4 regions of the Oceanobacillus sp. AG genome follow, and region 3 is predicted to be linked to each of the others. Evidence: riboswitches for the same ligand, from Rfam matches in the RefSeq annotation. Region 3 holds a riboswitch; each other region holds the start of a gene.
The links. A riboswitch is a leader RNA that binds a small molecule or an ion and turns the genes downstream of it on or off. The one in region 3 is predicted to bind thiamine pyrophosphate.

Region 1 (7,738 bases), on a different contig from region 3:
TTCGCACATATGAAACGGATGTCTATATGCAGCAGCTCGAGCAACGGATTGAGAAGCAGCTCTACTATGTTATAGAGCGACTTAGTATTCGTTATCACGATATGTTTAAGGAAATGTTCAATCCAACAACAATTACTGAAAATGGCAGAAAAGCAACTGCCGAGTTGAGGAATGCGCTAGAGAACTTAATCGAATATATTCAATTTGAACTTAATCAAGAACTTCAAGCCGTATCTTTAAGGATGGAACGCCATACATTACGATTGGCAAATGAGGTATACCAGGCAATGCATAAAAGAAATAAGGAGATTAATTCACTATTTGCTTTACCGGACCAGTTTGATTATGAATTATATACACCGGATTATGAGGAGAAAATGCCAGCTATACAAATGAAACTCTTCCAGCCTATTATTGGAAAATATAAAGGAACAAAAGCATTTTTCGTACAAAATGAAAAAGAAACAATGAAAGAAGAACTGTATCAAATGCTTTTACCATCAATTGAAAAGTTTATCCAAGCAAATCAAGAGAGGATGGTTTCAGGTTACAAAGAGCAGTGGCAAGAACTAATCAAGGTGATGAAAGAGTCAACCATCCAACGACTGGAGCAACAAGTTTCTAATTACTTCACGATATTAGCAGCACCAGCAGAACTTCCAAGATTAGGTGAAACACTAGAACAGTTGGAAAAACTCATAATGGAAGAAAAGGTAGGAGTAGATATATAAATGGAAAAGAATAAGATTTTATTAGTAGACGGAATGGCATTGTTATTTAGAGGATTTTTCGCTACTGCCTTCCGAGGAAACTTTATGAAAACAAGTGAAGGAATACCAACAAATGGAATTTATCAATTTTTACGGTATTTCCTTGATGCAGTTGACATGTATGAACCGAGCCACGTAATTTGTTGCTGGGACATGGGGAGCAAAACGTTCCGTAATGAAATTTATCCAGATTATAAAGCAAACCGTGGAGCACCCCCGGAAGAGCTTGTACCACAATTTGACTTAATTAAAGAAGTCGTCGAAGCTTTCAATATTCCAAATGTCGGTCTAGAAAATTATGAGGCAGATGACTGTATTGGTACGCTTGCTCGTCTATTTCAAGCAGATCACGAGGTTATTGTTCTAACAGGAGATCAGGATATGCTTCAGCTAGTTGATGAGAATATACACGTCTCAATCATGAGAAAAGGACAAGGGAACTATGAATTGTTTACAAGAGAAAACTTCTTTGAGAAAAAAGGGATATATCCACACCAAGTCGTTGATATGAAAGCATTAATGGGAGATAGCGCAGATAATTACCCAGGTGTAAAAGGAATAGGGGAAAAAACGGCGCTTCGATTAATTAAAGAGTATCAATCCATTGAAGGACTTCTAGCTAATACGGATCAATTAACAAAAGGGATCCGTACCAAATTAGAAACCGATCTTGAGATGCTTCACATTTCAAGGGAACTTGCTGAAATTAAATGTGATGTACCCGTCTCTTGTGAGCTGGAAACGGCACAGAAAAGATTTGATCGAACAAAGATTGAACCGAAACTGGAATCGCTCGAATTTAAAAATTTAGACCGGATGCTCGCAATAAGTGCCAAATAGGAGGAAGTCTATGTATTTTCCATCCATAAGAGACAAGTGGATAACTGGCATCGTCTGGATAATTTCGCTACTTGGGATATTATTTCCACTCTTAAAAGGGCAGGTTACAACCATGTTCATTATGTTCGGATTAGCTGCATTTCTACTCTGGTTCTGGTTCCGGACTGGATATAAAATAGAAGGGGACAAGATAAAAATCTATTATGGCCCGATTCGGCAGACTGTTCATATCCCGGACATTAAATTAATTGCTTTGTCAAAAATGCCGCTTAACTCTCCGGCACTATCCTTAAAACGAATACAAATATCTTGTAGTAAACTTGACGTAGTTGCTATATCGCCGGAAAATAGGGATCAATTCATCTCTATGCTCTTAGATATAAGACCGGAGATTCCGGTTGATGACCGATTGCTTCCAAAAAATAAATAAAAATACAGCCTCGTACAAAAATGTATGAGGCTGTTTTCTATGCTTATTCTTTGATATAAGGTAGATGCCTTGCGTATCGATTGTTAAATCTTTTACGTATTTTATCAACGCCCAGAAGGCACTCTTGTGGTGAATATAAAGCGCTGGAGCAGATTCCATTGTATACACCGTCCATAATTTCCTGTCTGTTATTTGCCATAGCGAACAAAAAATAAGAATATTATAATTTACTTACTGCTTCTTTTATATCTTCTGCTCTCGTTACAGCGGATATGAAAGAAACACCATCAGCTCCAGCTTTTAATACTGAGCTCGCATTTGTTGTATTAATCCCACCGATTCCGACTATCGGAAACTCAGGGAATTCTGCACGCAAGAAACGGATCCAATCCAACCCGACACTAGATTTTGCATCCACTTTCGTTGTAGTAAGGAACACTGGACCAGCACCTATATAATCAATATATTCTAGCGCACTATTATTTAATTCGTCCTGATTTGAAACAGATAATCCAATGATTTTATTAGGAAACATCTCCCGTAATTCTTTCACCGATTGATCATCTTGCCCGACATGTATCCCATCTGCATCTAATTTGTCTACTAATTCTACATCATCATTAACAATAAATGGAATTTGATGTACGCTACAAACTGTCCGCAATTCTTTTCCTAACTTAATTTTACTATCTCCTGAAAGGGAGCCTGGGCCTTTTTCCCGAAATTGGAAAATTGTAATTCCAGCTTGTATAGCTTGCTCCAGAACAGCAACGGGATTACCTTTAACATTTTGACTTCCCATAATGAAATATTTCCTTAAGCTTAATGGATTAAATGATGACATCGTTACTCCACCTCAGTTGTCGTTAAATTATTTGTATGGATACGCGGTGCCCAATGATTTGTCGGTCCGCTACCAGCTCCTAAGTCCAAAGAATACTTGATCGCGAGCGTTACATAATGTTTTGCCTGTTTAACCGCAATGTTAAGAGGGAGGCCTTGGCTTAGATTAGCAGTTATCGCTGCTGCATACGTACAACCTGTACCATGTGTATTATTTGTATTTATTCGGGGAGCCGAAAAGCTATGGATCCTTGAACCATCATAAAGGAAATCAACCGCATCGCCTTCGCGGTGACCGCCTTTAACTAGTGCAGCTTTCGCGCCAAAATTTTTCACAAGCATTTCGGCAGCCTGCTTCATGTCCTCATCGGTTTCAACTTTTTCATCTATTAGATATTCTGTTTCTGGAATATTTGGAGTTACAATTGTTGTAAGAGGGAGCAAATTCTTCCGCAAATAATTACGGGAATCGCGTTCAATCAATGTGTCACCGCTTGTGGCAACCATGACCGGGTCCATAACATAAGGTGCATCCAAATGCTTAATTTTATTATAAATCATTTTCATCATATCCTGATTGGCAATCATCCCTGTTTTAAATGCATGGATAGGCATATCAGAAATAATCGAGTCTAGTTGCTGTTCGATCATTTCTAGAGAGACGTGGGAAACAGCTTGAACACCTGTCGTGTTTTGGGACACGATGGAGGTGATAACCGACATCCCATAAGTTTTCAATTCCTGAAACGTTTTCAGATCGGCGTGAATTCCAGCACCGCCGCTCGGGTCCGTACCCGCTATCGTTAGAGCACATGCAACATTCTTCATTGAACATTCTCCTTCATCAACTTACTCATTTTAATTTTTTATTAAGCCCTTGGTGTAAACTTTAGATACAACGAGCAGTCCAAGAATTGCTCCAGATATACTGCTTACAAGGAATGGGGGGATGAAAACAAATGCACCGGCCGATGTCCCCATAAATACATAAGCAAATGGCACTGCAAATAATGCACCAATAACCCCACTGCCAATCCCTTCACCTAATGCGGCGAGCGATTGCTTCTTGGTTTGCTTATACAGGAACCCTGCAAGAAAAGCGCCGACCATTGCACCTGGGAAGGCTAATAAGGTTCCTAGTCCGAGCATATTGCGTAATAGACTGATCATGAAAGCAATAATGACTGCCGGACCGGGTCCCAAGGTGACAGCGGCTACGACATTAATCGCATGCTGTACTGGATAAGCGCGGGCTACACCGGCAGGAAACCAGATTAATTGTGCGCTGATTGTTCCAATTGCGATAAAGACGGCCATCGTCGTGATGAGACGGGTTTTATTCATACTTGACCTCCAATCTTAAGGGGTAAAATCAACCAATTAAAAAGCCAGGTCATGATTAGACCTGGCTTCACAAGAAAATAGTTATGAGAACAATCTCACTACTTCCCTACGCTGGCATTAACCAGATCAGGTCGATAAGAGTCGGAAACACACTTTCCTCTCAGCCCAGTTAGGGCACCCCTAGTAGTTTCATATTATTTAGTTCGAATCTAGCATAGCAAAAGTTTTCATAAATGTCACATGTTTTGAAAAAAGGTATAGACAAGAACCAGTTTTCTCTATGGCTTCACTAGGATACTTGTCCACCTCAATTTCTCCAACCCGGTAAGCTTATAAATGGATTGCACGGATTCGGTTAGCAAAACGGGGAATGATTTCAGTTGGTGTTATCACGCATTAAATCGAGCATAAACTGTCCGACATAGCGTGCGAATTCCTTATTTGAGCATAGTAATAAAGGTTGACTCCTTCTTCTTTAAGGCGGTTAAATAAAAAGACGGACAGCTAAACCATGAAGGTTTAGCTGTCCACTTATTAATCAATCGCCCCAAAGTTGACAATTGTCACATCGATATCAAATTCTATTTTGGCATCTTGATATTTTTCCATCCATTCCTTGTTAGTCGTCTTACTTCCTTTTCTTGAAGTGATATACTTTCTCCCAAGACCCAATGCATCTGAGTTTACTTCTTGAAGTTTCGCGAATAGGTTTTCATATTCTCTTACAAAGTATTTCTCTATATCACGTTCGAATTTCCGAGAAGTATCTTCTGATTTAATGTCCATTGGGATTGAGGTTTCTAATAATTCCAGTTTCATTGTGATATCTGCCTTAAACGCTAACGAATCAGAGTCGACAATTTTTATTTTCCCTTTACCTGTATTAAGCATTAAAGAAAGATAAATCGAATCTTCAATTTCTGACGGTTCTCCTTTATAAGCAATTATCTCGTCCAGATAATTTTCACGAGGGACGCCTACATCAATTGGGGTTCCTCTCAAACGCTGTCTCAATAAATTAGCCATGAATGATTCTTTTACTGATATGCTAGCAACATACTGGTCTGCCCGAAAAGCGGCTGCACCAGTTAGTGTAGGTTTACCATCCACTACGTCTATTACTGGAAGTATCGGATCAATGCCGACTTGTTGCACTAATCGCGTGAAAAACTGTAAGGTAATTGGTGGTAAAGTACCCTTTTCGACCTCTTTACTTATTAAGTCTTGTAAATACTTTGTTCGATTTAATTCTACACTTTGTTGCTCTATTTCAAGAATTTCTCTTGCAGTTTGATTGGTTACGGCTAGCTGCATAATGTCAGAAACAGTTGCATCACGAACTAGTGTATTAAGAAAGGGAAGAATACCCGATTCAGCTGCTTCTCTTCCGTAAAATTCTATATTGATTTTTCCGGGGACTAATGGATAGGGCGATTGTTTTTCAGCTTCTACACGGGCTTGTTTAATTGTATGACCCCTTCCAGTCAACAAACTAGTCATATCTGGAGCATTCGGATCAAAAATATAAGGAACGAGTGTCGTTTCAATCATTCTTTTTTCCCCTTCATCTATTAGATCAACTCCGCGTGTATTAATGATTGCCAACTTCTCAATTTGTGTTGTTTCCAGACAAGCCTGCAGAAATACAATAAATATGAATAACGGTATTAACTTAGCAGTTCGCATGTATTCACCCTCCTTATTTCTTCCGTATTTTTTTCTTTAAAAGAACGAGTGGCAAAAGAAGGAAGGGATAAATATATACAATCCCATAGGATACCCTGCTAACATTATCAATCAAACGCTGAATGATAAAATGCTCATTAAAAAAAGGGATCAGAATTAGAAGGATACTTGCACTTGTGTAAACACTAATTTCGTTCGAAAGATTATAAATACGTTTCGCTATATAACTTATGCACCACATAAGAAGAATCACTTTTGGCATCGCAACCATCATCCATTCTGCAATGACAACGTAGTCCAACCGCTCGATGATAGGAGAGGTTTGAATTTTAAACAAGTTTAATACAACCCAAATTCTTCTTTCCAATTGAGCTGGACTTAAAAATCCAATCGCTATGTTTGTAGAAAGAAGGACGAGGAAAGTGAAATAGGATAGTCCTAAGAAAACAGGCTTACCAATCTTTTTTTTATTTGCTACAAAGGGATAGATAAAAAACAAGATTTCAAATCCTGTAAATGTATAAGACGCAGCAATTGTGCCTCGTAAAATATCCATTATATCTTTATCCATCACAGGCAGAAAGTTGAGAAAATCCATTTGTCGAATTGGTTGAATTAATAAAACAAATAACCAAGAAGAGAACATAAAGAAGAGAAAGGTGACGCCAACAACTGCTTTTAGACCGCCAAATACCGTATAGATAGCAATAATAAGAAGCATACATCCCAGCACGAATGCATTACTATCCGGTAAAACAAAAACCTTAATAATCTCGATATAGGTTACGAGTGTGGATAAGATATAGAATATAAAATAAAGGATGTATACCGTTCCGAGCACTTTTGAAATAAAACAGCCAAATAGGTCGGCCTGAACGCCGAGGATATCCGTATTTTCATATTGCCTCAATATATATAACATGACAAAAAGGAGCAGGGCAATATAGAGGTAGGCAATGAGTATCGAAATCCATGCGTCATGCCCTGCTTCCATAAAGACAATTCGTGGGATTCCAATCAATCCAACACCCAGCTGCATGGAGGCAATAATAAAAAGCATATAGAAAGAACGGAATTGTTCACCTTTTGGTATTTGAAGATTAATTTTCATATACAATCCCTACTCATCAACATCTCTTCTTTCCGCAGCTCTCTCTTTGTTAAATAATTGTTTATCCTTTGGTCGATACGATAAAAAGCGTTTATATTTCGTTTGCTCCGGCAGACGGTAAAAAGATTTGTTAAAATCTGCAAGTCGGAGGGGGTACAATGGCGCGAGGTATGGTCTGCCTAAAGACTCTAGACGAACTAAATGGATGACTAATAAACAGATACCAAACATCAGCCCGATAATCCCGTAAAAACCAGCAAGGAAAAACAGTGGGAAACGAACAAATCGTATCGTATTACCCATGATATAACTAGGCGTCGCATAAGAAGCTAAAGCACTCATTGTAACTAATATGATCAGAATGTTACTCGAAATTCCAGCTTGAACCGCTGCAGTTCCAACAACCACACCACCAACAATACCTATCGTCTGACCCACTTTGGTAGGTAGTCTTGCTCCAGCTTCCCGTAATAGTTCAATTACGAGTTCGATCAAGAATACTTCAATAAGCGGCGGAAATGGAACAACTGCTCGAGATTCACCGAGCGAAACTAGGAGCTGGGATGGGACTAGTTCGTAATGATACGTAGTTGCAACGACGTACATTGGGGTTAACAGTAAAGTTACAAATGCAGCAAGAAAACGAAGAAAACGGACAAACATGCTTAACGTCCAATGAAAATAGCGGTCTTCTGTAGACTCAAAGAAACTAAA
Region 2 (7,738 bases), on a different contig from region 3:
TACATCCAGATCAACATAAGCCTGCATTTCTAGTGGCAGATATGGCAACATATGAAAGTCACACGTTCTCTCCAGATGCAACAAAAGTGGCTTTTCACTTTACCCGCCCGGGAAGTGGACATTTGACTCCTGGTCATATTGTTATATTCGATCTTCAAGATTGGACGACTGTCTCAATGGTAAGGGACAATGAAAAAACAGGCAGCCTCGGTTTTTCATGGCCGATCCTATCATTCGAGTGGATAGATAATTCATCGCTTGCAATTGATTTTCCCGTTTTGACCGAACCGAGCGAAGAGGCTTGGGACGCTTGGAACGCATTAGAAGAACAACCTGCTATCACAACAACTTATAATCTAACAATCGAATAATTTTAATATAAAGGAGAGCAACCAATGAACGAAACAATTAAATTACTCCACAATCACCGCTCTATTCGAAAATTCACACCAGAGAAATTGACGAAGGATGAAGTAAAAACAATCGTAGAAGCTGGGCAACGGGCCTCGACTTCAAGTAATGTTATGGCCTATTCCATTATTGGCGTAACAGATGAAAGCATAAAAAAAGAATTAAGAAAAGTCTCTGGGCAACCCTACGTAGAGAAGAATGGCTACTTATTTGTTATCTGTGCCGATTTAAGCCGGATTGCTAATCTGGATTCGAACGGGGTACAAGGAAATGTTAAGCAGAATCTGGAAAGTACGGAACAATTCATCGTCGCGACTGTAGATGGTGCGTTAGTGACGCAAAATATGGTTATCGCCGCGGAATCTCTCGGGTTTGGCGCATGCTTTCTTGGAAGCTTACGGAACGATATCAACCGGGTTGACGAGCTTCTGAAGCTCCCGGCATATGTTATCCCGCTATTCGGTCTAGCTGTTGGCCATCCAGATCATGAGCCCGACATTAAGCCTCGCCTGCCATTCGAAGCAATATTCCATGAAAATACATATGATCAAGCAAAACATACGCATATAGAAGATTATGATCGAATCCTGTCAGATTATTACCAGCAGCGTGATTCAAATCTTAAAGATGATAACTGGTCGAAGCAAATGCTCCGAAAATATAACGTACCTACCCGTATGGATGTCGCAGCATACGTACAAAGCAAAAATATGAATAGACATTAAACATCAGGTTAACCTTGCCTGATGTTTTTTTCTTCTTCCCCAGCTTCTCCTAAATAATAGGAAGTAAATTCCAAGTATATTTCCGAGCGATTTCCCAATGCTAAAAACTGTAAGTTCAAGAACATAAGACCTTGTAGAAAGGTGTGATTCCAATGAAACCTAATGTATTTGCAGTTCCCTTCCTTCTCTTCCTTATATTGAGCGCTTGCGCAACGAATGACACTGGACAATCAGCAAGTGAAACAAACTCCTCCATCCTGCGCACTTCGACCAATTTTAAACAAGAAACAAGTAACCATGCAAAAGAACTTATTGAACAAGAGCATGATGTCAACGAAGTGATTGCAATCAATAATGACAAAGTGATTATGGTTGCCGTCAATCCAAAACATCATGACCGTTTGCAATTAAAAGACTTGAAGAAGGATCTGAAAAACACGGTTGAAACTACATTCAATAAACATGAAGTTGAACTATCAACAGATCAGAAAATCTTTCTCGAATTAAAGAAACTGGAACAACGGTTAAATAGTGGGGATTTATCCAAAGCTGAATTAAATAAAGAGTTAGAAAGAATCCGCAAGCTTTCTAAAGAACAGACGTAAGGAATGAGGTGTTTTACATGACAGAGCAAAAAAATGAGCAAAAGAAGGCTAAACAATATCAATCCTTTGAGGAAAAACGAGAGACGAAGCGACCAATTTTACTTAACTGTGTAAAAGCCTTCCTTATCGGTGGCCTTATTTGTTTAATCGGACAAATAATCACTACCTTTTATATTTATTATTTCGACTTTACCGAACAAACAGCAGGCAATCCAACGACTGCAACGCTCATTTTCATCACGATGATTCTGACAGGTTTTGGCCTCTATGATCGCCTAGGTCAATTCGCTGGTGCCGGTTCTGCAGTTCCCGTTACGGGGTTCGGTAATGCAGTTATTTCTGCAGCGATGGAGCACCGTACAGAAGGTTTTATTATCGGGGTAGGGACAAATATGTTTAAACTTGCTGGTCCCGTCATTGTATACGGTGTATTTGCCGCATTTATTATTGCATTAATCAAAACGATTTTCCTGCAATTGGGAGGCTTATAATATGTTACTTGGAAAGCAGACATGGGAATTTAAAAATCGGCCGGTCATTCTCGCTACCGGTATAACAGGAGGACCATTTGAAGCAGATGGCCCTCTCCGCAGTGATTTCGACCATTTATTTGATGATGGCTGGCTTGAAGAAGAGACTTTTGAGAAAGCACAGCAGCGTTTAATGGAAGTAGCAGTTACACTTGCATTAAAGAAAAGTCCGATTGAAAAAGAGCAGGTAAATTTCTTTATAAGTGGAGATTTAATCAATCAAATTACTCCTACAACATTTAGTGCCAAGTCATTGGCGATGCCTTATCTCGGCTTATTCAGTGCTTGTGCTACCTCTACAGAAGGGCTCGCATTATCCGCTGCTTTACTTGATGGCGGATTTGCCGACTTTATCGTAAGTGGCTCTGCTAGTCACCATGCCGCAGCGGAAAAACAGTTCCGCTATCCGAATGATTACGGCAGTCAAAAACCCCCGACTGCACAATGGACAGTTACCGGAGCGGGTTGTGCCGTTCTCAGTAAGCAAGGGAATGGCCCAACTGTGACCTCTGCAACAATTGGGAAAGTTGTTGACATGGGAATCACGGATCCTTTCAATATGGGAGGGGCAATGGCCCCTGCTGCAGTGGAAACGATTCAAACACATTTTAAGGAAAGAAACGTAGATGAAACCTATTATGACCTGATTATAACCGGGGATCTCGGTAAAATTGGAAGAAATACTTCTTTTGATTTATTAAAGCAACAAGGCATTCAACTAGAAGATAAGCAATACGTGGACTGTGGCATGACGATTTACGGTCCCGATCAACCTGTTCAAGCAGGTGCAAGCGGCACAGCCTGTTCAGCAATTGTCATGTACGGGCATTTTCTGAAACGGATGATGCAAGGGGAGTTTAAACGGATGTTACTCGTAGCTACCGGCTCTTTGCACTCCCCGTTAAGCGTTCAACAAAAGGATTCGATTCCTGCTATTGCACATGCAGTCTCAATTGAAATGGAGTGACTTGTTCATGATATTTTTCTGGGCATTTGTTATTGGTGGTCTTATTTGTGTTATAGGACAGATTATGTTTGATGTATTCAAGCTCAGTCCTGCTCACACATTAACAACTCTCGTAATTTTAGGCGCTATTCTTGACGGACTCGGTTTATATGAACCGTTAATTGATTTCGCTGGAGCAGGTGCGACTGTTCCGATTACAAGTTTTGGGAACTCTTTAGTCCATGGAGCCATGGCTGAAGCCGAGAAACACGGGCTGATTGGCGTTGTTACAGGGATGTTTGAAGTGACGAGTGCCGGTATTTCAGCAGCAATTATTTTTGGAGTTCTCGGTGCTATTCTCTTTAAGCCGAAAGCTTAGCGATCTGTAACAAACAACATGAAGAAAACAAATGCAACATTCTAGCGGGGTTGTGGATGGGAACACATTTCTAGCTGAAATTGACAGCGAAAAAGAGTACCTCTGCTTAATTACGTTACAGACCGTGGTTTTAAGTTCCGATAAAAAATAGGACCGGGAAATTTACCGGTCCTATTTTTACTCGATTAATAAAGCAATATTACCAAACTGGCTGTTCACTTCCAGATGATTGAACGCTTCTTGGGCATCATCCAGTTCAAAGGTTTTATCCATAATCGGTCTTATTTCATGCTTTTCCATATGGGCTAATACCTGTTGCAACTCTTCACGACTTCCCATCGTGGAGCCGAACAATTGATACTGACCATAGAAAAAGGCCCGTAAATTAAGGTCAATTTCATCCCCAGCTGTAGCTCCGTAAATAACAATTCTTCCGCCTTGCTTCAATACGTCCAACGAACGATTAAACGTCGCTGCACCTACACTGTCGATCACAAGATCAATCTGCTCGTTCTCCAATTCCTTTTCCCAATCACTTTCCGTTGAAATGGCAAGATCTGCTCCGATCTTCTGGGCCTGCTTCAACTTTTCATCACTTCTTGAAGAAACAATCACCCGTGCACCGATGCTTTTTGCAAATTGGATGATATACGTGTTCACCCCACTACTTGCTCCAGGAATAAATACGGTCTCCCCCGCTTTAATATTCCCTTTAGTCACTAACGCACGGTAACCTGTCAATGCAGCAAGAGCGAGCACACCGGCTTCTTCCCATGTTAAGTAATTTGGCTTCATTTCTACTTGTTCTTCATTGATAACAATTTTTTCGGCAAAAGTTCCGTGATCAGGCATGCCGAGGATGTCAAATCCTTTTGGTGGTGCGTCACTATTTTCGTGCCAGTTAAGTGATGGATTGATGATGACTTCATCCCCCACTTTAAAACGAGTGACATCTGCTCCAACTGATTCGACGATCCCCGCTCCATCCGAACCGAGGATTAAAGCTTCTTTATCGTTACCTCTCCGGTTCGGTATATAGAGATCTCTCCTATTCAGACCCGCTGTTTTTAGCTTTACGACAATTTCATTATTTCCTGGTTTCGGTTCTGGCATACTTTTTAGTTTTAATTCTCCATATTCTACAACAAATGCCTTCATTTCCACTTCCCCTTTCGTATATACTTTTATATCTATTCAGATAATTATCTTCTATTATCAGTGACTTTGGGCGAATTATCAACCAGAACGAATTGATTCTTTTTTATAATGTTGTGCTGAAAATCTGCGCCGGGGGAACTACGTATTCACTCTGAAACAGTTAACCTAAAAAAAATCTCTCCTTAATTTGGGAGAGATCATTATTTTTACAGTTGCAATGTGAGCGGATAGATTGCGGTTTTAGTTTGATGCTAGGTTGAGTAATGCGCGCGGCTGTTTATGGAATAGGAAAAATACAATCACTGCTGACAATACAAATGACGGGAACATGTACGATGAATTATAGATAATCGAATACACCCAAACGGATTGCCCCTCAATCGCTGCTGAACCGAAAAATACCGCCCCAGCAACGGTATGTGCAAGAAAACGCAACACAGAACCAAGCAGTACACCCGCCGTTATATACGTTAGGTACACTTTAGTCCGCCCGTCCCGTACCGCTTCTTGAACTTGTCTTGCGAACAGACCGGCAAAACCAATCACCGTAAAGGCAAGTGTATAATCAATGAACCCCTGAAGTGGCGTCAGAATATATGCGTTCCCCGTTGCAATCTGTAACATCCCCCAGAGGAAACCGGATACTAATCCACCTTTTAATCCCCAACGGAACGCTACTATAAATACCGGAATCATTGCAAAGGAGACCGAACCACCTTGCGCCCAGATTTTAAAAGATATTGGCAAAATATCTAAAAGTAACGCCAAAGCAGTGAAGATTGATACTTCAATTAAAAATAGTAGTTTATTAGACTTCATTCCTTATAACTCCCCTTTTTTTCACGTACTAACGGTCTGTAATACCCCCTCCTCCAAACATGAGGGAAACCCAAGATGTGAAGGTAGGGCTAAACAGTCCGTAAATACCTGATTCTGTTCAACTAACATTCAGTGGGGAGATAAGAATCCCCACTGAATGAAGTTTCACTCTATAAGCTATTTTAAATGGTGTTCAAAAAGGAGGATAAAAAAGACCGAGGTCGGCTAAGAGCGCAACGTCCTGTGCGGCGAAAGTTCCCCGCACCGGAATGTACGTAAATAGGTACATGAGGAGCGGAAAATCGAGCCAACGAGCTTTCTCTTTTTTTACCGGACTTTTCGAACAACCTTTTTAAATACAAAAAAAGCAATGCCAAGGGAAGGTTCCTGATGGGGAATCCGCTCACATTGCTTTTTATCCATCAAAAGACCATCATCCCTACGCTAGTACTAACTAACAGGTTCAAAGGGTCTGAGCAATCCTCGTTGCCCACTCTCAGCTATTAGCTCCCCCTGTTGGCTTTTTCTATGCTTTTTTCGTTAACCCTATTATAGCTAATGTACACTTATAAAACAAATTTACAGTTTAAGAAACGCTTCGACGTCCTTGATGCAAAGCTCGATTGCAGCTTCCCAGAAGTCCGGTTTTGTAAGATCGACTTGTAAATGTTTCATCGCAAGCTCTTCTACTGACATCCGTCCCGTATCTTCCAGTAATGCAATATAGTCATCTTCAAAGCTCTCTCCCTGCTCTTTTGCGCGGGCATAAATGCCAAGACTGAACAAATAACCAAATGTATAAGGGAAATTATAGAATGGTGTCCCTGTTATATGGAAATGAAGTTTCGACGCCCAGAAATAAGGATCATATTCATCGAGTGCATCTTGATAAGCTTCTTTCTGTGCTTCCACCATCAATTCATTCAATCTTGCCGGTGAGACAAAGCCTTTTTCTCTTTCTTTATAAAAATTTAATTCAAAGATAAACCGGGCATGAATATTCATAAAGAAAGCAACACTTCGATTAACTTTATCTTCAAGTAAAGCTTTCTTTTCTTCTGCTGTTTCTGCCTGTTCAACTGCTGCATCAGCGACAATCATTTCCGCAAAAGTTGAGGCCGTCTCCGCGACGTTCATTGCATAACGTTGATTAAGACCATGAACGTCATTCATCACATGCTGATGATAAGCATGACCAAGTTCATGGGCTAACGTGGCAACATTCGATGCTGTTCCAGAATACGTCATAAATATTCTCGTTTCCTTACTATCAGGAAAACTCGTACAGAAACCGCCAGGACGTTTTCCAGGCCGATCTTCCGCTTCAATCCAACGTTTTTCAAAAGCTTGCTCAGCAAAATCCGCCATCTTTGGGCTAAAAGAACGGAATTGATCAATAATAAATTTGGCGCCTTCTGTATAGCTCAATTTTTTAACTTGGTCGGTAATAGGTGCATCGACATCATAGAAGCTTAATTTATCTATATTCAATAGTTCTGCTTTCTTATTTAAATAAGCCACAAAAGGTTGTTTATTATTAGCTATCGCTGTCCACATCGCATCTAATGTTTCTTGCTTCATCCGATTGATACTTAGCGGTTCTTTTAGTACATTTTCCCATTTACGGTGCTTATACATTTGTAGTCTGAAACCTGATAAATGATTCAATGTTTGTGCAAATAGGGATGCTTGTTCTTTCCAAGCATCGTTTAACTGATCAAATACTTGCTTTCTAGTTGCTCGGTTGCTTGAAGTTAACAGATTGGAGGCCTGACCAATTGAATAGGACTCTATCTTTTCTTCCCCTTTAATTTCCACTGTCATATTCCCTACGATTGTATTATACATTTGATTCCATGCATGATAACCATCAACAGCAAGATCATTAATCAGCACTTCCTGTTCTACAGCAAGTAAATCCCGTGCTTTATTACGATATTCTGATAATACATACCCTATTTCTTGTAACGCTTCGTGCCGAATGATTGCTTGCCATTCCTCGTCCGGGACTTCCGCAAGTTTCTGCATGAAAGTTGTCAGCACGCCATTAAACGAAGCTGAAAGTGTGCCACTTTCAGCAACTAGTGTTTTAGCCCCTTCATCCGTTACATCTTGCGCACTTAAACAACTGACGAACGCTCCAGCCTCACGAAGTTTGAACATTG
Region 3 (7,738 bases):
TCACCACAAGAATCAAAATCAACAAACTCATCAAATGAGATAATATCTTTAGAAGAACTTTCCTTTGTTTCAGCCATGTTCTTTGTTATCGGTGCAATGATTTCCTTTTATGTTGCTTATAAAAGACTTAAAGATTCGTCTTTAGGTGGACCGCCGATATTGCAACCCGTGCCATAAAGTGAAACTCATTCAGTGGGGATATCCTTACCTCTCCCACTGAATGTTAGTTGAACAGAATCAGGGATTTACGGACTGTATATCCCAACCTTCACATATTGGGTTTCCCTCGTGTTTAGAAGTGGGAATATAACCTTGGGAGTTAAACAAAGCGATCGATGTATCGCAGGACTATCGCATGATATTTTCCAGGAACGGATTAATACAGAGAACTTGACAATCGAAACCGTGGCAGAAAAGATTGCTTTGAAATCTGAAATCCAACTAATCACCGATAAACGGGGGAAATTCAAGAGAAAGCTAGACAGGTTAAAAATACAACTTAGTCATATCCGATGGTTTTAAGAGAATTTATAGGCGCAATCATTGAAACCAAACACTCACTTCCGCCGTAAAACTACAAGTGAGTGTTTTTCATATTAACCTAAACCAATTCCAAAAGGGGAGAGCCACCAAATGACCTTTCTAATCCAACATCAATGGGAAATTTTTATCGCTGCAGAAATACTGTCCTTTATCTCATTAATTCTATTCGGGGTCATCCGCTATTTTTTCAACAAACGGAATTTAAGTCTTATCTTTCTGCTGTCTTTTCTCGGCTTATTTATCGTTGAGGGAGTGCTTGCTCTCCTTATTTACCGGGAAACAGGCGAGATTTCGATGTTTCAAATTGTTATTTTGATTTTTATTTTGTATGCGTGCACTTTTGGCATCAATGATTTCCGGAAGTTGGACCGTTGGATGCGCTTGAAGATTGGTAATTTGCGCGGTATCGACTTACTTACTGAAAGGGATAAAGAAATCATCAGGAGACAAAAAGACCCGAAATATATTGCCAAAATCAATCGATACAGCTCCATTTTCCATTTACTTATATTCGCAGCCGTCCAGATTGTTTTCTGGAGCTATGGAATAAAGGATCTCAATCAGGCGATGAATTACCTGACTGATCTTTCGTGGATTGGTGATGACAATTACTTGGCATCACCTTATGCAAATGAAATGATGTATAACATTTCAATGGTTTGGGGGATTGTTTTTATTATTGATTTCATTTATTCGTGGTCTTACACCATTTTTCCGAGCAAGTCTTAAGCGGGAAGTGGGGTATTTAGGAATCTTAACATCCTGACGTTGATAGCTCCTCTTAGGCGAAATGAGCTGGTCAATAGGGATTGATAACCTTCTATATGTCCGGAATACTGTCATGTTGCTCACGGAATTTGTATTTTCGATATTCTGAATGCATAGTCACCTGAGAAAAAGGATTCATCTCGTTTTCCGACCCAAATTTCATGTCAAAAATAGGGATTTGTCTAGTGCGGTTTCCTGTACTCTGCCATAGGCTGTAGGGAAGGGAAAGAACAGGATAAAATTTTTCTTGAAAAGGAGCATATACATGCATGGATTTGTAAATCATGTACCGATGCATCATTCGCCATTACCATATCCAGAAATGCACCGGGCTCGTCCGCCGGGTCCGTTTGGGCCAGGTGGCGGTATTGATCCGCTTGCAGCTGGATTAATAGGAGCAGGACTAGGATTTTTAGGTGGCAGTTTAATCGCTGGAGGACCAGGTTTTGGCTTTGGACCGGGATACGGTCCTGGGTTCGGTCCAGGGGCCGGATTTGGTTACGGTCTTGGCTTCGGACCCGGCCCGGGATTTTGGCAGTACGGTCCCGGATTCGTGCCATATGGTGGTTTTTAATATAAAAGAAAGGGTTTGGGTGCACGCACGCAAACCCTTTCTTTTATATTAAAAATAAGATAGACTAGTCATAAAGAATAGATATTTTTCCACTAGGGGTGCCAGTCGGCTGAGATAAGACTTTTTCTTAATCCCTTTGAACCTGATCTAGTTCATACTAGCGTAGGAAAGTGGAGTTGGTATACATACTTAAATTGTATTAATAACCACTCCAATTCCCGGGGTGGTTTTTCTTTTTTAAAAACTACCTCGCCCTTAATCTATTTCAATTTACTAAAAAGGAGGAAGTTTACATGAACTATATTGCTAAAATTCGAGAAAAAAGTCCGTTTATCTATAACATCACGAATGAGGTTGCGACAAATTTTGCGGCAAATGGTTTAATTGCGATTGGTGCGTCTCCAGCCATGTCGAATACACCAAAAGAGGCGGAGGAGAATGCGAGTCATGCGGATGCTGTCGTATTGAATCTCGGAACTTTAACCGAGGATCGGGCCGAGGCGATGCTGCTTGCTGGCCTTAAAGCGAATGAAAAAGGAATTCCAGTCATTCTTGATCCCATCGCAGCAGGGGGAACAAAATTCCGTACGAAAGTGATTAATGAATTATTGGAAAAGGTGAAATTCGCTGCTATCCGAGCGAATGCTGGGGAAATTTCCGTACTTGGCGGAGCGCTTGATATTATGAAAAGCCCTGACTCTACGGTTGAATCGATTGATCCGAAAATTGCTCAAACAGTAGCGAAAGAATATGATACGGTTGTTATTGCAACAGGGAAAACAGACGTCATTACAGACGGAACGCGCATGAGTCTTTGTAATAATGGGCATACCATGCTACAAAATATTACGGCAAGCGGGTGCCTGCTTTCGTCTCTCGTTGGGCCTTATTTAAGTGTTGCCGAAGACTTGTATGAGGCAAGTGTGGAAGTGACTGCAGCTTACGGGATAACTGCGGAACTTGCGATGAAAAAGGCGGAAGGGCCGGGCACGTTCATCCCTGCTTTACTTGATCAGCTTTATCTGCTTGATCAGGAGACGGTGAATACGTATAAAAAGCTACAAGAGATTTAGAATGAATACAACAAACGGGAACATAGCTCTACTTCTAGTCGATTTACAAAATGATTTTTGCCATCCGGAAGGCACTGCAGGTAAACGCGGGAAAGATATTCATGCTTTTTATGAAAAAATGAAACAGATGAAGGATTTGCTAGAAGCAGCACGAGAATGTGAGATTCCAGTGATTCATGTGATCTCGGAACATAGTGCTTGGACGGAATCCCCTTCTGCAAATGAACGATTTGGCCGAAGCAATCAGAAAAGTAATTTATCCTACTGTGAACCTGGAAGCTGGGGAGCGGAAATTCATGAGTATTTCACTCCGCTTCCAGGAGAAAAAGTTGTCGTAAAACATCGGTATAGCGCGTTTGTCCATACAAATCTTGAGCTTTTATTACGCTCAAATGGTATAAGACACCTTACGATTATTGGAGCTTACACGAATGTGTGTATTGACACGACTGCTCGTGATGCTTCTATGAGAGATTTTTTCGTAACGGTTCCCTCTAATTGTGTCGTCTCGGATAATGAAAAACTACATCACGACGCATTAGAGTTACTCCAAGGAACATTTGCAGAAGTTGTTCACGCAGTGGAAGTAAAAAAACAATGGAAAGGGGAAATATAATTGAAAGAAATTCTATTTATCGAAGCAGGAATGGGAATTGATCTCCACGGCCAGGACATAAATGTAGCTGCCGAACGTGCGATTATGGATGCTATCCATTATAATTCCATGCCAGGAATAAGGAAAATGCTGCCAAGTCAAGACTTGAACAATATGCGGGTGAACGTTAAGCTCGCTGTGCCAAAAGACGAGGAAAAGCTTGACCATGAAAAAATTAAAAGTTTGCTTCCTTATGGAACGGTAACGGTAGAAACCGTTGCTGGAGGTATGGCGACAACGAGCGGTATTTTCCTTGAAGATCAACAGGATGAAAATGATTTAATGTATATTGTGAATGCAGTCGTTGAGGTTGGGTATTAATGAAATGACATTTAGTTTAGTTGGTAAATCAAATAAGTATGATGATGGGTGGGCTTTTAGTAGGCAGTCAATCGTCCGTCAACGCCTCACTGGGTCGGAGAATTGGGACGATTGAAGGTGCACTCATCTCTTTTCTGACTGGTACAGGTTTGCTTGCGATACTGGTGCTTTTCTTTGGACAGGGAAATTTATATATAAGGGGAATGTCCGGGCGAGGAAGCTCGAGCAGTCCGGAAAAAAGGCATGTTAAAATGAGGCACTTAGGGAAAGTCTAAGTACCTCATCGCTATTTCTCCTCTACATCAACCAAATAAATCTTCTCTTCAAACCCGCCATATTCCTCTGCCTTTTTGGCCCGACGTTTTTCTACCTCTTCCATCGTGGTGTCGTGGATACCGACAAGGGCCTGCATGACTTCGAGGATATCGGCAAGTTCCTCTAATGCATCTTCGTCATTTGCTGCATCTTGATATTCCATCACTTCTTCATTCAGTTTCTTTTTTAGCTCCATAATATAACGATCCTGGTTAAGGGTTTCGGTATTGAAGGCTTGACCGTTTTGTTCCAATATTGCCGGAATACCGTCGCGGACAAGTTTATTATACGTCGTCACTTAGGAAACACTCCTTTTTCATTGTTGTCGAATATATGGGGAACCGAAATTACCTATATTCAATCGTTCCCTAAATACCGACAAGAAAAACGTTCGCTCTCAATTTAACGATAATGTTTCTTACTGACCGTGAATGCATCAACTGCTTCCCGGTCGATTTCATAACCGATGCCAGCTTTCTTAGGAACTGTAATATAACCGTTATTCGCGATAACTTCTGGTGCGATAATATCTTTTTCCCAATAGCGGTCGGAGCCGGATGTGTCACCAGGCAAGGTGAAATTCGGCAGTGATGTTAGCGCAATATTATGGGCCCGGCCAATTCCAGATTCAAGCATCCCGCCGCACCAGACAGAGATACCTTTCTCCGCACAGTAATCATGGATTTTTTTCGCTTCAGATAATCCGCCAACACGGCCAATCTTCACGTTTATAACTTTCGTACTTCCGAGTTCCACCGCTTTTCGTGCATCTTCCAACGAATTGATGCTTTCATCTAAGCAAATCGGTGTTTCCAGCTCTTTTTGCAGCTTGGCATGGTCGATAATATCTTCAGAAGCGAGTGGTTGTTCAATCATCATGAGATTAAATTCATCAAGTTGTTTTAACGTATCAAGATCCTTTAATGAATAAGCTGAATTAGCATCTGCCATAATCGGCAAATCAGGGAAGTGTTCGCGTAACGCCCGGATTACTTCGACATCTTTACCAGGCTTGATTTTCACTTTCATACGCTTATAGCCTTCTTTCACATATCCATGAACCAATTGGATCAAGTCATCGGTAGTAGGCTGAATGCCAATACTGATGCCAACCTCAATCTGTTCACTCTTCCCGCCAAGTGCCGCTGCAAGAGATTGGTTCGTTTGCTGGGCATAGATATCCCAAACTGCACCTTCAATCGCGGATTTTGCCATATTATTTTTCCGGATGGGGGAAAAAGTGTCACGCACTTCATCCGGGTGCTGCAATTCTTTATTGAGGAGGAGTGGAATAAGAAAATCCTCAAGCATATGCCAGTTCGTCATCATCGTTTCTTCGGTGTACCAGGGGGCACGGAAGGCGACCGATTCTCCCCAACCAATCGTTCCACTTTCGTCTTTTGCCTCTAGCAGTAGAAAGTCACGATTTTCTAGCGTTCCGAAACTTGTTGCAAAAGGAGATTTTAATTTCATTTGTAAATGGCGGATGGTGATCTCTGTCAATTTCATGATTCATTTCCTCCAAATTCAATCTTGTTCTTTGTTTTTTACTTAGACTTTACACTCGTACACCTGCGCGATTAGAAAAAGGTTCGCGTTGCCGCATCACTTTCTTCTTCACTAGCAAATAATTCTTAATTTCAAAAAGCAAGTAAAAGAGATTGGCCCGCACTTCGAATTCTTCTCTTGTCTTTGGTAGTTCATTTTCACGGAAAATTTCTTCGTAAGACTCTAACTTTTCGAGAACAGGATCAATGTTCTTCGTGCGGACGTTTTCGCTAATGTTCAATAATAGGTCGGCAACCATTTCGCGTTGTTCCACATGGATCTCTGAGAGGGAAACGATGCCTATAATTGGCAGCATTTGTCGCAATATGGCGAGCTGTTCTTCGCGCAATCTGAAATAATGATAGTCTGTTCTTTTTTCTTGTAATAAATTGTTTTCAATATCTTGGATGGCCATCGATTTCGCTTGATTAATAATTTCTTCCGCTTCATTAATCTCTTGTCCGTCCCAATTCCGGTGATTATCTTTTAAGAAAGCATGGAATTCATAGAGGATTTTTGCATACTTTTCTTCAATTTCATATTTGAACCTATCAATGTCTTTTCTCATACTCGGCATAACACTGTTTACAATGAATGCAATTCCAATCCCGGTGAGAATGATAAATAGTTCATGGAAGAAAACTTCAAAACTTGCATTTCCAATCATATAAATATGGGAGAGGACAACCATGCTTGTGATAAATCCGTTTTGAATCCGCGCTTTCATTAAGATCGGTATAAACAGAAGAATGAAAATCGCAAATACAATCGGGTGATAACCTAATAATTCAAAGACCACCATACCGAGAACGAGTGAAAGAAGACAAGCGAAAAATTTATCCTTAATCGTGTAGATGGTTCGTTTTTTCGTCCGTTCAATACACATAATGACAAGAATCGCTGCAAAGGTTGCAAATTGAATGTCAACAAGACTTGCAAACCACATCGCAATACCTGCACCGACTGCTGTTTTAATCGTTCGGTATCCCATACCAACCATCCGAAACACCTCTCTTCCCTGATGACTTTCATTAGATCTATTATAGACTGTTGGAGAAGGAAGGAACAGAATTCCGGTCGGTGAGTGTGTTATACTAAATTTAATCACTCATTTAAATGGAGAAATCAATAGAAAAGGAGATGTTTTACATGATTAGATCGATTCCTGAAATTACATTAAATGATGGACTATCAATCCCGGCAATTGGACTAGGGACGTATAAAATGAATGGTAACGCTGGGGTCCGGTCGATTATAAGTGCGATAGACAATGGGTATCGTCTGCTTGATAGCGCTTATAACTATGAAAACGAAGGTACAGTTGGGGAAGCTGTCCGTAAAACTGGTGTACAGCGTCAAGATTTAATCGTCACGTCGAAGCTGCCAGGGAGATACCATCAATACGATTTGGCCGTGCAGACGATTCAAGAGTCCTTGTACCGGGCGAATCTCGATTATTATGATTTATACCTCATCCACTGGCCGAATCCGAAGCAGGACGTGTATGTCGAAGCTTGGCAGGCGTTAATTGATGCAAAAAGATGGGGCTTGGTTCGTTCAATTGGAACGAGTAATTTCCTGCCTGAACATATTGAACGGCTGGAAAAAGAAACCGGTGTGAAGCCAAGTGTGAACCAGATTGAATTGCACCCGTTCTTCAATCAGAAGGAGCAGCGGAAGTGGCATGAAGAAAATGATGTTCAGACACAATCCTGGAGTCCACTTGCACGTGTAAACAACGTGCTTGATAACGATATTCTAACGGCAATTGCGTCACGCCATAATAAGTCCGTATCTCAAGTTATTCTGCGCTGGCATTATCAGTTGGGATCGGTTGCTATTCCAAGATCGACTTCACCGGTTCGTCAGCGGGAGAATCTTGCTATCTTTGATTTTGAATTATCACAGGAAGAAATGAATAAGATCGGCGAATTGAGTCGT
Region 4 (7,738 bases), on a different contig from region 3:
CTCATCCGACCAATTTCACGGACGAAAATCTTAATATCAAAATATAGCGCCGTATTAATATTTTCATTTATAACGTTTTTATTCGTGCTCCTCTTCTCATGGATTATCGGAGGAATTTTCATCGGCTTTGACGGGATGAATCCTCATATCGTTCTTGAAAAAGGCGATGGAGTGGAATATGTTCCGGTTATTGGGGAGATTATAACCGATTACGGCTTCAGTCTCGTGAACTTGCTTATGATGGCGACATTCGCCTTTATGATCTCTTCCATTTTCAGAAACAGCGCGCTAGCAATTGGACTCGCAATTTTCCTCATGCTAGCTGGAAACCAGATTGTATTCTTCTTCATAGAACGGGACTGGGCGAAATACATTCTATTTGCAAATACAGACCTATCCCAGTACTTTAACGGGAACACACCAGTGATAGAAGAAATGACACTCGGTTTTTCCGTTACCGTACTAGTTGTCTATTATATTATTTTCGCTGCGATTACCTGGATCTTCTTTGCGAAGCGGGATGTTGCAGGTCACTAACGAATTAAAAGGTTCCGCCAATGAGCGGAACCTTTTATTGTATATCCCAGTTTCATTTAAAATGCTGTACAATCTTTCCTTTTCCATCAGCTACTTCAACTTCCGCATACGCTCCATTTATAAATGTGATCTGGGGTGGAACATGCCCACAGTCCACATCATAGATAATTGGAACTTGAAGTTCTTCATATAAATCATTATAAACATCTTCAACTGTATAGTTATCTACTGGATCGTTCGCTGGACTTCTGCCAAACATAATTCCTGCACATTCTTTAAACCAACCTGCAAGCTTCATCTGCACAAGCGTTCTCCGTAAGTCCGTAGTTGCTAATTCACAGTTTTCCATAACCCAAATAATCGGCTCTCCCTTTGTAAACTGTTTACGAAAACGAGCAATATCCCCATATTCTGTCCCAATCAGATGTCTGATTACATCAATACAACCACCTAGAAGACGCCCTTCCATTTTTACGCTTTCCTCTGTAACACTCTTCCACCTTGTTGGTTCCGTTAAATTAAAGATATGGGGCGTCGGATTATCAAATTGCCATTCTTTTTGATATTTCCGAGAAGAATATTGAACAACAGAGTTCCCCTGCTTCGTTGATAATACCTGCTCCCACATAGCCGTAGTCGGATCAGAGGATTCTCCTCTTACATCTATAAGATTCGTGCCATGTGCAGTTGCAATTCCGGTTTTCAACGTAATGGCGAGTAATAACAAGCTCGTGTCCGAATAACCTAGTATCCACTTTGATTGGATTTTTTCAAAATTCACGTGTTCGAGCATTTCAATCAGAAGTTCCCCGCCCCAAGGAGGGAATATCAATTGAACAGCTTCATCATCCATTAATCTATTAAATTCAGCCGCTCTCTCCAATGCTGGTGCCGCCTTCGCTTTATCTTGATTCCAAACCGTCTTTCCAATTTGCATGCGATACCCTTTTCCTTCTAACCGCTTCCTAGCTTTGTGGATTAATTCATGTAATTCCAGTGACACACCTGACGACGGAGCTGTAACGCCGATTGTCGCTTCTTTTTCAAGTATTGGAAACTGAATCGCTTGCATTCCATACGCCCCCTTTTTCAAATAAATATTTAGGATAGAATAGCACTTTTAATTCATAATTACAATACTTCTAAAAATAACGCCAATAATACCCCCTAGAAATGCCAATGCTATTCCAAAAACATACGTTACAACCGCGTAAAAGAAAAACTCCCGTCTATCCCCCCTTCTCCACAACGAACTCATCTCGAGTTTCAACGTTGAAAATGTCGTAAAGGCACCTAAGAAACCTGTTCCTAATAGGAGAAGTAATAGCGCGTCCACCCCAGTCCCCATAAGAAACCCGAGCATGAATGCCCCTGTCAGATTGACGAGGAGTGTACCCACCGGTATAGCTTTTTCCGGATTGTTCAATTTTCTTGAAATCATATAACGTGCAATCGCACCGAAGAACCCGCCAATGCCAACGAGCAATAATTGCAGCCAGTTCATTTCTCTCCAACTCCCCTACTAACCCGAAAACCAACTTCACACATACCAAGCCCTCCAACCAAACTCACAAAAACATAGACGCACCCAAGTAACATCGACTGATTTTGGAACAACTCAACCGTTTCCACACTGACAGCGGAGAATGTAGTGAACGAGCCGACAAAACCCGTTGTTATCGCTGTTTTCAGCTTTTCATCCAGATGAATCCTTTTAAACAGTCCGTAAGTCAGCCACGCAAGTAAAAAGCTCCCTATCAAATTAACCAATAACGTCGCATAGGGAAAAACATGTTCTGTCATAATTAGAATTCCTATACTATACCGCAGCATCGCTCCGAATGCTCCGGCAAGTCCAATATAGATATAAATCATTCATCCAACATCCTTTTTATCACGTATTAACAGTCTGTAATACCCCCATCTCTAAACATGAGGGAAAACCAAAATGTTCAGGCGGGCGATATACAGTCCGTAAATCCCTGATTCTGTTCAACTAACATTCAGTGGAGGAGAAGGACCCCCCCCCCGCTGAATGAAGTTTCACTTTATTAAGATATTAACGCAAGCAACTGTCGCATTTGTAAAAGTCAAAGCAGTTCAGCCATCCTATCGAGCATACATAATGCGCAAAATGGGAGAATAAAACGAGAGATGATTACTACAATTGCTAGCTTGCTTAAATTGTTTCAGGTTGCGAAAATTAAGTTATAATAAATAGTAATATATGCTTGCATCTCTCATCGAATCAGAGTAAAATTTCTATGTTTAGTACAGAATATCATATCACCTAGGAGAAAAAGCTATGAAAAAGAAAGATTGGACATTGACGCTTCTGCTTACAAATATATTCTTTGTATTTTTAGGAATTGGACTTGTTATACCGGTTCTGCCAACTATTATGAATGAACTCGGCATCAGTGGTACTGTTGTCGGTTATTTAACGGCTGCATTCGCTTTAGCTCAATTGATTTTCTCGCCCTTGGCTGGAAAAGCAGTTGATAAATATGGGCGTAAACGCATGATTGTCATTGGTCTTTTTATCTTCAGTTTTTCCGAGTTTTTATTTGGTCTTGGTAAAACAATTGAAGTATTGTTCGCCTCACGAATTCTCGGAGGAATAAGTGCCGCATTCATCATGCCTGCTGTTACCGCATTTATCGCGGATATTACGACGCTGAAAACGCGGCCTAAAGCACTCGGCTATATGTCAGCGATGATTAGTACCGGATTTATTATCGGACCAGGAATTGGTGGCTTCTTAGCAGAGATTGGTACGCGTGTACCGTTCTTCTCTGCTGCGGCGTGTGGTTTAATTGTTGCTTTCGTTTCGATTTTATCCTTAAAAGAGCCGAAGTCGAAAACAGACGATATGGCTGATATGACCGAAGAACTCGGCAAAAGTGGCTTGAGGAAAGTGTTTATGCCGATGTTTTTCATCGCTTTTATTGTTATTTTAATTTCAACATTCGGTCTTGCCGCGTTTGATTCTTTCTTCAGCCTTTATACTGATCATAAGCACGGATTCACTCCTTCTGACATTGCGATTGCCATTACAGGTGGTGCGATTATCGGAGCGATTTTCCAGGTTGTATTGTTCGATTGGTTAACAAAGTTGATCGGAGAAATCAATATTATTCGCTGGTCGCTCGCCATTTCTGCTATGCTGGTCTTTGCCATGACACTCGCTAATTCTTATTGGCAAGTAATGGCGGTAACCTTCACGGTATTTATTGGGTTTGACCTGATTCGTCCAGCTGTTACCAACTATTTATCAAAAATCGCCGGGAATGAGCAAGGTTTTGTTGGCGGCATGAACTCATTCTTCACGTCCCTTGCTAATGTATTTGGTCCAGTAGTTGGTGGGGTTTTATTTGATATAGATATCAATTATCCGTTTGTTTTCAGCTCGATCGTTATTGTCGTCTGTCTCCTTATCACTATATTTTGGAAGAAACCGGATATTAAAATTGATTAAATACTTTACAAAATACCGAAACATGTATACAATCTGGAATTAGAATAACTGCATATCAAAACATAAGCACTAGGGGAGCTGCGTCATGTGGCTGAGAGGATTAATCCGACCCTTACTACCCGATCTAGATAATACTAGCGTGGGGAAGTGCAGTTTACGAATATTATGTTGTTAAAATTAATGTGTAAACTGCATTCCCCTTAGGAATGCAGTTTTTTTATTATCAATAGGAGGAGATTGGAATGCGTAACAATTGTGGAACTAGTCGTATTGTAGGTTGTCAATTTAGTCTGCACCCGATGAGTGATAATTTTGTTGATATTATTCTATCAACATTAAGTGAGGTTGATACCTCCAAGGTTTGGAAGGAAACGGATGATGTCAGTACGTGTATCCGCGGAAAAATGATCCATGTTTTCGATGTTGCAAAAGCAATCTTCCTACATGCAGCGAATACTGGGGAGCATGTTGCTATGAATGGTACGTTCTCCATCGGCTGTCCTGGTGACACGGAAGCTGACGCGTATATGGATGAAACAGACATACCATTGAACGAAGAAAAAGCGAAAGCGATCCTCCAAATCGCCGGTTGTAAATTTTCCCTTTATCCAATGGGGCATGAAGATTACATGGATAAAATCTATGAACAAATCAATCTATCAAAGCATCGTAATGTCACGGTTACTTCTACACATTATGCAACAAGATTAGACGGAGACGTTCATGATATCTTCAATGCATTACATGAATCCTTTGAACTCGTCCAAGAAAAAGTCTCTCATGTCACCATGACATTTAGCCTTTCCGCCAACAGTCCTACAAAATAAACCTAGGGAGAAGTGAAATGACAAAGCATTGGAAATTAAAAGAAATTGTTCTCATGTCGATATTAGGTGTCGTCTTCGGGATCATTTACTTAGCATTCTTTCTTGTTGGTCAAGGTATTCGTAATATTCTTGCTCCATTTGGTCTCGCACCGTTTGGGTATGAAATTATTTTTGGCATTTGGTTCATTGTTTCCATCGTTGCAGCTTATATCATTCGGAAGCCGGGGGTTGCCTTTACAGCTGAACTTATCGCAGGAGTTACCGAAGTATTATTGGGAACTGCCGCGGGACCCGGACTTATTCTAGCAGCTGCAATTCAAGGCTTAGGAGCAGAGTTTGCCTTCGCAATAACAAAATGGAAGGATTATCGTTTACGCATTTTAATTCTTTCCGGTGTCTTTGCAGCCGTTTTCAGTTTCACTTGGAATTTATTTTCATCCGGAAATATCGCGTTAGCCCCTGCATTACTTATAGCGATGTTAGCTGTTCGCATCATCAGTGGTGCCCTTCTCGCGGGTGTCCTAGGGAAATGGTTGAGTGACAAATTAGCAAAAACTGGGGTCCTTCGCGGCTATGCCTTAGGAAAGGAGATACAGAAAAAACGTGAAAAAGACGCAGCCTAATCCATTACTTTATGTGGACAATTTCTCATTCGGCTATGAAAATTCGGATAAACCATTACTCAATGAACTGCACTTTTCCTTAAGAGATCATGAGACGACCCTCCTTATTGGAGCAAGCGGTTCAGGGAAAAGCAGTCTAGCTCTATGCCTAAATGGGTTATATCCCGATACAGTAGAAGGCATTTCTTCCGGCGACATCTTTCACCGGGGGAAAAATATACAAGACTATCAAAAAGGAGAGCTCAATCAGAAGATCGGGATTGTCTTTCAAGATCCGGAAAGTCAATTTTGCATGATTACCGTAGAGGATGAACTTGCTTTTACATTGGAAAACAGAAAAATTGCCCCTTCCGAAATGCCTGAGCGCATTTCGGAGGTGTTGTCTGCCGTTGGAATGAATGGTTTTCAAAATCGAAAAATCTACGAGTTATCTGGAGGACAAAAGCAGAAACTTGCTCTAGCAGCTGTTCTTTTATTGGAACCGGAACTATTGATCTTAGATGAACCTACAGCAAATTTAGACCCGGTTTCTCGAATAGAATTTATCCAATTAATTAAACAAATTCAAGAAAAACAAAAGCTAGCTGTGTTTATCATTGAACATCAAATCGAGGACTGGCTGGATATTACCGATCGTATGCTTGTTTTAGGAAAACAGGGTACAATCATCGCAGACGGCAATGCAGCATCCATCTTTGCAAATCATCATTCTTTATTAAAAAAAGAAGGAATATTTTTACCAAAGCAGTTTTCTAACGCTGCCGATCCTTACCCGATTCCTGTGAAATCCCCTCCCTCTATCAAGAGAGATGTCCTAATAACGATAGAGCAGATGAGCTTCCATCATAAGAAACAACCCATTTTACAAGAAATAAACTTAAAAATTCATCGGGGAGAATTCGTCGCCATTGTTGGGGAGAATGGAGCTGGAAAATCTACCTTACTGCAATTAATGACTGGGTTATTAACCCCTCAAAAAGGAACTATAAACTTTTACGATAAACCGGTGGAGCAATGGGAGGAAAAAGAGCTGCGAAAAAGAATGGGATATGTCTTTCAAAACCCGGAGCATCAATTCATCACGGACACCGTATACGATGAATTAACATTTGGAATGAAATTGAATGGATGGTCAACAGCTGAATTAAATACCGCTGCAACCACACTTTTAAAGCAGTTCCATTTAGAAAAAAATAAATACAGTAATCCTTTTTCCTTAAGTGGTGGAGAAAAGCGCCGCTTAAGTGTAGCAACGATGCTGGATGAAACACCAGATATTTTATTTTTTGATGAACCGACATTTGGTCAAGATGCAGAGACTACGAGAGAACTGATGTACATGATTGATAGCTTGAGACAAAATGGAACGGCAATCGTCTTCGTCACGCATGATATGGATATCGTGGATACAGTTGATCGGACGATTGTATTATATCAGCAGCATATTCATTACAATGGCGAGCCGGAAAGTCTTTGGAGGCAAGCTGATCTATTGGAAAAAGCGCGATTACGTCCGCCTTACCGGACTCGAGTACTTCATAAAGAAGGTGAAAGCCTTGATCTCGTTCATTAATCCAACAATCAAAGCACTTGCCATCTTCATTCCTGGCATTTTGCTCAGTTTTACGTTTGATGTGTTTACTCCACTCGTTTATTTTTTATTTATCCTTATTGTGACATTCACGATGAGCGATATCCCCTTCATTAAATGGCTCAAGATTTTTAGCCCATTTCTGCTTGTGGCGCTCAGCTTTGCCTGGATGACCATTCTGTATACAAATCAAACCTTTTCCTATGGCGAAGTTTTATTTACCCTTTTCGGAAGCGAAATTACAAGGGGAAGTATTATAACAGGGATTAGTCTCGCCTTACGATCTCTTTGTTTTGTATGCTTGTCGATCCTATTTGCTTTAACGACAAACTCGACCAAATTCATGCTAAGTTTAATGCAGCAATGCAAGGTTTCCCCTAAAATCACATACGGTATTCTGGCTGGCTATCGCTTCTTACCTATGTTTCGGGACGAACTGCAGATTTTAAGGCAAGCTCACCGGATTCGTGGCTTTGGCAGAACGAAAGGGATAAAAGGTAAATGGCAGCAATTCAGGAGATATTCTATTCCACTGCTGGCAAATGGAATCCGAAAAGCTGAACGAGTTGCCATCGCGATGGAATCAAAAGGTTTTACAGGTGATACAGACCGCACCTACTATCATGAAATGAACGTCTCTCCTAAAGACTGGATGTTTTTCTTTCTTATAGTAGGCGCATTT

Region 1: linked by a shared signal. The riboswitch ahead of thiW (energy coupling factor transporter S component ThiW) and the one ahead of thiM (hydroxyethylthiazole kinase) in region 3 are both predicted to bind thiamine pyrophosphate.
Region 2: linked by a shared signal. The riboswitch ahead of thiT (energy-coupled thiamine transporter ThiT) and the one ahead of thiM (hydroxyethylthiazole kinase) in region 3 are both predicted to bind thiamine pyrophosphate.
Region 4: linked by a shared signal. The riboswitch ahead of GN217_RS12700 (YkoF family thiamine/hydroxymethylpyrimidine-binding protein) and the one ahead of thiM (hydroxyethylthiazole kinase) in region 3 are both predicted to bind thiamine pyrophosphate.

What each region holds. Positions count from the first base shown of each region.
Region 1 covers NZ_WOWT01000015.1:72,800-80,537, forward strand. The annotation lists gene GN217_RS09715 (dynamin family protein) at 1-731, shown strand, start outside; gene GN217_RS09720 (5'-3' exonuclease) at 732-1,610, shown strand; gene GN217_RS09725 (PH domain-containing protein) at 1,621-2,040, shown strand; gene thiE (thiamine phosphate synthase) at 2,261-2,884, opposite strand; gene thiD (bifunctional hydroxymethylpyrimidine kinase/phosphomethylpyrimidine kinase) at 2,887-3,711, opposite strand; gene thiW (energy coupling factor transporter S component ThiW) at 3,742-4,227, opposite strand; TPP riboswitch at 4,314-4,419, opposite strand; gene GN217_RS09745 (Ger(x)C family spore germination protein) at 4,762-5,913, opposite strand; gene GN217_RS09750 (GerAB/ArcD/ProY family transporter) at 5,927-7,024, opposite strand; gene GN217_RS09755 (spore germination protein) at 7,034-7,738, opposite strand, start outside.
Region 2 covers NZ_WOWT01000013.1:95,644-103,381, forward strand. The annotation lists gene GN217_RS08900 (hypothetical protein) at 1-371, shown strand, start outside; gene nfsA (oxygen-insensitive NADPH nitroreductase) at 396-1,136, shown strand; gene GN217_RS08910 (YhcN/YlaJ family sporulation lipoprotein) at 1,289-1,741, shown strand; gene spoVAC (stage V sporulation protein AC) at 1,759-2,232, shown strand; gene spoVAD (stage V sporulation protein AD) at 2,234-3,238, shown strand; gene spoVAE (stage V sporulation protein AE) at 3,246-3,596, shown strand; gene GN217_RS08930 (zinc-binding dehydrogenase) at 3,774-4,754, opposite strand; gene thiT (energy-coupled thiamine transporter ThiT) at 4,995-5,573, opposite strand; TPP riboswitch at 5,993-6,097, opposite strand; gene GN217_RS08940 (M3 family oligoendopeptidase) at 6,153-7,738, opposite strand, start outside.
Region 3 covers NZ_WOWT01000012.1:26,345-34,082, forward strand. The annotation lists gene GN217_RS07970 (hypothetical protein) at 1-177, shown strand, start outside; gene GN217_RS07975 (hypothetical protein) at 313-522, shown strand; gene GN217_RS07980 (hypothetical protein) at 634-1,272, shown strand; gene GN217_RS07985 (hypothetical protein) at 1,577-1,885, shown strand; TPP riboswitch at 1,970-2,071, shown strand; gene thiM (hydroxyethylthiazole kinase) at 2,179-2,958, shown strand; gene GN217_RS07995 (cysteine hydrolase family protein) at 2,960-3,574, shown strand; gene GN217_RS08000 (Lin0512 family protein) at 3,575-3,934, shown strand; gene GN217_RS08005 (DMT family transporter) at 3,973-4,209, shown strand; gene GN217_RS08010 (nucleoside triphosphate pyrophosphohydrolase) at 4,221-4,547, opposite strand; gene menC (o-succinylbenzoate synthase) at 4,652-5,758, opposite strand; gene GN217_RS08020 (aromatic acid exporter family protein) at 5,808-6,797, opposite strand; gene GN217_RS08025 (aldo/keto reductase) at 6,947-7,738, shown strand, end outside.
Region 4 covers NZ_WOWT01000023.1:250-7,987, reverse strand. The annotation lists gene GN217_RS12725 (ABC transporter permease) at 1-537, shown strand, start outside; gene GN217_RS12720 (S66 family peptidase) at 590-1,609, opposite strand; gene crcB (fluoride efflux transporter CrcB) at 1,658-2,041, opposite strand; gene crcB (fluoride efflux transporter CrcB) at 2,038-2,412, opposite strand; gene norA (multidrug efflux MFS transporter NorA) at 2,843-4,015, shown strand; TPP riboswitch at 4,077-4,178, shown strand; gene GN217_RS12700 (YkoF family thiamine/hydroxymethylpyrimidine-binding protein) at 4,258-4,842, shown strand; gene GN217_RS12695 (ECF transporter S component) at 4,860-5,465, shown strand; gene GN217_RS12690 (ABC transporter ATP-binding protein) at 5,446-7,038, shown strand; gene GN217_RS12685 (energy-coupling factor transporter transmembrane component T family protein) at 7,022-7,738, shown strand, end outside.